Regions from separate parts of the Methylobacterium sp. UNC300MFChir4.1 genome, predicted to be linked through region 2. Evidence: riboswitches for the same ligand, from Rfam matches in the RefSeq annotation. Region 2 holds a riboswitch; the other holds the start of a gene.
The links. Region 2 has a riboswitch for cobalamin ahead of BMY19_RS00050 (TonB-dependent receptor plug domain-containing protein). Riboswitches for the same ligand answer to the same signal wherever they lie in the genome.
Positions count from the first base shown of each region.

Region 1 (3,347 bases), on a different contig from region 2:
ATTCGCATGCCGGTGGAATGTGTCTTAAGCGACACGCTTGAAACGAGAGGCAACTTCGGTTGCGCACCCTCATCCGCAAGGATGACATCGCACCTGCGGGACGACAGGATCGACGACGCCATGACGCTCCCGTTCCATGTCACCTTCGACCGCCCCTTCCTTGTCGCTGCCTTCGAAGAGCCGCAAGCGATGCTGAGTTGGGCCATGACCAAGCCCGGCTTCCGGACAGGCCGGACGGTCGCGTGGCTGGAAGTCCGCAACGCCGACCTTCCGCCTACCGTCGATCCCTTCGCCTTCCTTGACCGGAGGATGGCAGAGGCCGGCCTCGTCGATGCCATCGCGCTGATGACCTCCCGCGACGTGCGGCATCATCACTTCGCCCAGGCAGAGGTGGAGGGAATCACCGCGACATGTCTTGCGACGGTCGGCCTCTCGAACGGAGGACGGGTGGGCGTGCCGCGATCGGCGATGCCATCGCGGATCGGGACGATCAACGTCCTCGTCCACGTCTCCAGCACCTTGTCGGAGGCCGCCCTGGTCGAGACAATCTCGATCGCGACGCAGGCACGGACGGTGGCGCTGCTCGACCTCGGCCATCTTTCGGACGGCCATGTCGTCTCGGGGACGGGCACGGACTGCATCGTCGCGGCCGCACCGGCTCGCGGTGAAGCGGAGCGGTTCGCCGGCCTCCACACGCCCATCGGCGAAGCGGTGGGGCGCGCAGTGGGCGCGGCGATCACGGAGGGCGGCCGCCTCTGGTGCCGCGACTGGAACGCAAGCGCGAACTTTTCTGCTCCCCGTCATCCACAGGACGTGAACACAGCATCTTGAGTTTGTGGCGCATCTCCATACAATCCCTAGCGTTCGAGGTTCCCCCGGTCGTTTCGGTCGGGGGCTAAGAGGGAATCCGGTGAGCCCGCTGGGGTGACGCCGGAGCTGCCCCCGCAACTGTGAGCGGCGAGCTTCTGCCGAAGACGGTCACTGGCGTTCGCGTCGGGAAGGCCAGGCAGGGGCGACGACCCGCGAGCCAGGAGACCTGCCTCGATCGACGAACGTCTCTCGGGCGGGGTGTCCCGGTGGGTCGCATGGTCGGTGTACGCCCGTCGGCGTCGCATCGCGCAGGCGCTCCTTCGGCACGCGGCCCCCAATCATTGGGGTTTTGCACGTGTCTTCCCTTCATATAGATCCGCCCGTTGCCTTGGGGCAGCTACCAGGTCTTGCTGCGGAGCGGACATCCGCGACCGCCGAGCCTCCCTTCAGGGTGATCCGCCGCAACGGCGGCGTCTCGCCCTTCGATCCCGCAAAGATCGCCGTGGCCGTGACCAAGGCCTTTCTGGCTGTAGAGGGCTCCGGCGCAGCCGCCTCCCGCCGGGTCCACGATGTGGTCGCGCGTCTGTCCGACAGCGTCGTCGCCACCCTGACCCGCCGGGCCGAGGCGGAGCGCGCCTTGCACATCGAGGATATCCAGGACGCGGTGGAACTCGCGTTGATGCGCGAAGGGCACCACAAGGTCGCTCGCGCCTACGTCCTCTACCGCGAGGCTCGCGCCCAGGCCCGCCGGGAGAAGGCAGCCGAGGCAGGCGCGCAGGCCCCCGCGCAGACGTTGCAGGTGCGCGCTCCCGACGGCAGCCTCGCGCCGCTCGATGCCGCTCGCCTGGCGGCGCTGATGGCGGAAGCCTGCGCCGGTCTCGACGGAGTCGCTCCCGGGCCGATCCTCGCCGAGACCCTGCGCAATCTCTACGACGGAATCACCGCCGACGAAGTGGCGCTGGCCGGCATCATGGCGGCGCGGACCCTGGTGGAGCAGGAGCCGAACTACGCCAAGGTCAGCGCGCGCCTGCTCCTCGACCGGCTGCGCGGCGAGGCCCTGAGCTACATCTTCGCTTGCCCTGCTGCGGCGAGCAGCGCCGAGATGCAGACGCTCTACGCCGAGTACTTTCCGGCCTACCTTTCGCGGGCCGTGGAGGCCGGCCTAATGGATCCGGAACTGCTGCGCTTCGACACGAGCCGGCTCGCCGCCGCTCTGCGCCCTCAGCGGGATGGGCAGTTCGAGTATCTCGGCCTCCAGACCCTATACGACCGCTATTTCCTTCAGACCGGCGGGGTGCGCTTTGAGCTGCCGCAGGCCTTCTTCATGCGCGTCGCCATGGGGCTCGCCCTGCGCGAGGTCGACCGGGAGGCGCGGGCGATCGAATTCTACGACCTGCTCTCGTCGTTCGACTTCATGGCCTCGACGCCGACACTTTTCAACGCCGGCACCACCCGCCCACAGCTCTCCTCCTGCTTCCTCACCACGGTGCCGGACGAATTGGAAGGCATCTTCGGCGCAGTGCGCGACAACGCGCTACTCGCAAAATATTCGGGCGGCCTGGGCAACGACTGGACGCGGGTGCGCGGGCTGGGCTCGCATATCAAAGGCACCAATGGCGAGAGCCAGGGTGTCGTGCCTTTCCTGAAGGTCGCCAACGACACGGCGGTCGCTGTCAACCAGGGTGGCAAGCGCAAGGGTGCGGTCTGCGCCTATCTCGAGACATGGCACGTCGACATCGACGCCTTCCTCGACCTGCGCAAGAACACCGGCGATGATAGGCGGCGCACCCATGACATGAACACCGCGCACTGGGTGCCTGACCTGTTCATGCAGCGCGTCGCCGAGGACGGCAGTTGGACGCTGTTTTCGCCGGACGAGGTGCCGGACCTGCACGATCTCACCGGCCCGGCCTTCAAGGCGGCTTACGAGTCGCACGAGGCGCGGGCCGCGGCGGGCGGCGTCAAGGTGTTCAAACAGGTACGGGCCGTCGACCTGTGGCGGCGCATGCTGACCATGCTGTTCGAGACCGGCCACCCGTGGATCACCTTCAAGGACCCCTGCAACCTGCGCTCGCCGCAGGGCCATGCCGGAATGGTGCATTCCTCGAACCTCTGCACCGAGATCACCCTGAACACGTCGGACGACGAGGTCGCCGTCTGCAACCTCGGTTCGGTGAACCTCGCCGCCCATGTCACGCCGGAGGGGCTCGACCACGCCCGCCTGCAGCGAACCATCGCCACGGCGATGCGGATGCTCGACAACGTCATCGACATCAACTTCTACACGATACCGCAGGCCCGGCGCTCGAACCTACGCCACCGGCCGGTCGGCCTCGGCATCATGGGCTACCAAGATGCGCTCCACACCTTGCGCCTGCCGGTGGCGACCGACGAGGCGGTGGCCTTCGCCGATGCGAGCATGGAGGCGGTCAGTTTCCACGCGATCTCCGCCTCCTGCGATCTCGCCGCCGAGCGCGGGCGCTACCCTTCCTTCGATGGCTCGCTGTGGAGCCGGGGCGTGCTTCCGATCGACTCGG
Region 1 is NZ_FOCS01000031.1:11,025-14,371, reverse strand. Features, by position in the region: gene BMY19_RS26760 (adenosylcobinamide amidohydrolase) at 121-831, shown strand; cobalamin riboswitch at 851-1,059, shown strand; gene BMY19_RS26755 (ribonucleoside-diphosphate reductase subunit alpha) at 1,199-3,347, shown strand, end outside.
Region 1: linked by a shared signal. The riboswitch ahead of BMY19_RS26755 (ribonucleoside-diphosphate reductase subunit alpha) and the one ahead of BMY19_RS00050 (TonB-dependent receptor plug domain-containing protein) in region 2 are both predicted to bind cobalamin.

Region 2 (3,347 bases):
AGTCTCGGTGCCGGGCACGATGTAGCTCGGCGCCACCCGGTAGGTGGTCGCGCCGCCGAACTGGTCGTTCGCGTCATGGCGGATGTTGGCCACGAGCGCGGCGCCCGCAAAGGGCGTCGTCTGAAGCTCGGCGAAGCCGGCGGTGTTGCCGTTGGACCTGTCGATGCCGGTCGTCTCGAAGCGCTCGTCCTCGCGCTGGGCCCCGAACAGGACGAGGTTTCCGGGAGAGACCTGCCAGTCGCCTCGGTAGTCGAACCGGGTTCGCTCGCCGAGGTAGGTGGTGGGTGTCGGTGGCGCGAGGGGATCCAGCGGGCCGGCGAACAGGCGGTCGAACTTCGAGTAGTTCGCCCCGAAGACGTTGTGGAAGCCCGGTACCGGCGTCCACTCGGCCTCGCCCCTCATGATCAGCTGCTGCTGGTCGTTGAGGTTCCGGTACGGCAGCGGCACGTACGGAAAACCGCCGTCGGCTTGGTCGAGATAGGCGCTGTCGGAGAAGCGCAGGACGTAGTTGAGCCGGAACTCATCGGTGAGTTGCGCGCCCAGCTTGGTCGAGATCGTCTTGATGTCGGTGAAGGCGGTCCGCAGCGGTACGCCGCGGGGCAGCAGCTCGAACGGGGTGACCTGAACGGCCGATTGCCGGATGTGGCCGACCGAGACCGAGTAGTCGAAGATCCCCTCCGAGCCGGAGACGTTCCCGAACTGGTTGAAGGTGCCGAACGAGCCGCCCTCGACGGTCGCCGTTGCCCGAGCCGGCCCTTCGCCACGCTTGGTCACGACGGAGATGACGCCGCCGATGGCGTCGGCTCCGTAGAGGCCGCTTTGGGGCCCGCGCAGCACCTCGATCCGCGAAAGGTCGTAGGTCTGGAGCTGGCTGAAGTCGAAGGCTCGGTTCGGGGTCGAGGGGTCGTTGACGTCGATGCCGTCGATCTGGACCTTCACGTGGTTCGAGTTGGTGCCGCGGATGAAGACCGAGGTCTGGCCGCCGGCGCCGCCGGTCTGCACGACGTTGAGGCCCGGCACCTGCTGCAGGGCATCCGGCACCGTCCGGCGCTGCTGCTCCTGAAGCAGGCGGTCGGTGAGCACGGTGACACTCGATCCTGTGTTGGCGATCGGCGTCGGCACGCCCGTGGCCGAAACCGAGATCTCGGACAGGGAGACCGCAGCCTGCGCGCCTCCCTGGGCATCGGCGAACGGCGCGGCGACCTGCTGCGCGAGAGCGGGAGCGGAGACGAGCAGCGCGGATGCGGCGCAGGACAGCGCTAGGCTGCGCCGAAGCGCGGAGGGGACGGAACAGGACACGGGACGGCCTCGGGGGACGGCTGTGGCACGTCACCGCGAACGAGGCCTCGGCGGTCGCGTCCTCAAGGGAACCGCGGCGCCGCGACACCTCCCAGGACACCCCGCCCGGCAAGCTCCGCGTGTGACCACGGCTGACGGCAGGTCTCCTGGCTCGCGGGTCGGTGCCCTCCCACCGTCTTCCCAGGCGAGGCCGCCCAGTGACATCGGTGGCAGGAAGGCTCGCCGCTTACAGTTGCGGGGGCAGCCGCGGAATTGGGCTCGAAAGCCCTCACCGCATTCCCTTTCGATCCCTGAGGGGAACCGTCCAGGCGACTATCGGCAGGCCGTGAAACCTCGTCAATGCGCCTTGCAGGAAGAGCGGGCGCCTGTGACTTTGCAGCGACAGGGAAAGTCCCGGCGAGCTGTCGTCGATATTTCGAGATCTTGATACAAAGCGTTTATCTATTGGCAGATCTCGTAATATGAACCGTTTTGATTTTATATCGGTTATAATAAAACGCTAATAATTGACACAATTTAGCTCCGAATAGATCTTAAGTAATCTCGAACGCTCTCTGACGAAAATAGAGAGAAATAACCCTGATGATTATCAGAACAAAATTGAGATTGTCCAGATCGATTAATTTTGCCTTCCCGCATCAGCCTGATTCTCTCCTGCGATGAGATATTCAAGATACTGCAGACCATTCTCGGCGTCAGAGGCATTTGCTTGATCTCCTTTGAAATCGAGTAAGCCTCGTTCACCAGAGTATCACGCGCTCTTTTTGATATTCGACCATAATATGCTCGTACGATCCGATCGTCGGCATATAGATCTTTCGGATTATGCCGCTTCAAACAGGCTTTAATCCGTGCCAGAGCAAGATTCTTTCTGGAGGCCAGATTGAGCGTGAGATCGGCATCCGGATCAAACGTAACCGTGAGCGATCCCGCCTCTTCGGATAAGGACAACATCCCCGAACTCTGATGATCGCGAAGCCCCCTCAGCGTGCGATGGTGACAGGTTTGCGGGACGGATGGAAGGCAGTCGTACCAGGGGCGTCAACCAACCGTGAGCGCGATCAAAATAGCCAAGGGTAAATCAAGCATTCATCACTGCGGCATCCCTTCCGGAACGATGGTCTGGACGATGGAGCTGTCGAGCGCCTCGTAGGCATGCAGGCCGATCGAGGCATAGAGGTCCGCGCGAGTCTGCATGCGGTCGACCATGCCATGGGCGCCGTCGTCCCGCGCGAGCGCCGCATAGAGTTCGGCCTGGGCCTTGTTGGCAACTCGCAGGGAGCTGACCGGCCAGATGATCATCTTGTAGCCGAAGGATTCGAACTCGGAGGCCGTGAAGAATGGAGTGCAGCCGAACTCCGTCATGTTGGCGAGGAGCGGCACGCCGGGCATGGCCTGCGCGAAGGCCTTGAACATCTCCGGCGTATTCAACGCCTCGGGGAAGATCGCATCGGCCCCCGCCTCCACGTAGAGTTTCGCGCGCGCAACCGCGCCGTCGAGTCCCTCGCTCGCCGCCGCGTCGGTCCGGGCGATGACGTAGAGGTGGCGCCGCGCCCTCGCGGCGGCGGCGACCTTGGCGACCATGTCGTGCGCGTCCGCGAGCTTCTTGTCGTTGAGGTGGCCGCACTTCTTGGGAAGGATCTGGTCCTCCAGATGGACGGCTGCGGCGCCCGCCTCCTCGAAGGTGCGGACCATGTGCATCACGTTCAGCACCTCGCCGTAGCCGGTATCGCCATCGACGAGCAGCGGCAGGCCCGAGGCCCGGACGATCTGGCGGATGAAGAACGCCACCTCGTCGACGGTGATGATCCCGAGATCGGGCAGGCCCATGGACGCGGTCATGGCCGCGCCGGAGAGATAGAGGCCTTCGAACCCGGCCGCCTTGGCCTGAAGCGCGGCCTGCCCGTTATGAGCGCCCGGAAGTCGCGCGATACCGGGCTGGTCCAGCAGCCGGCGGAAGCGCAGGCCGGCATTTTCGGCGGGCAAATCGTCGGCCACGAGATAGGGCATCGGAAGATTCGCCTCAGGCGTGGAGGGGCAGGCCGCGC
Region 2 is NZ_FOCS01000001.1:7,127-10,473, reverse strand. Features, by position in the region: gene BMY19_RS00050 (TonB-dependent receptor plug domain-containing protein) at 1-1,299, opposite strand, end outside; cobalamin riboswitch at 1,418-1,619, opposite strand; gene prpB (methylisocitrate lyase) at 2,392-3,309, opposite strand; gene prpC (bifunctional 2-methylcitrate synthase/citrate synthase) at 3,323-3,347, opposite strand, start outside.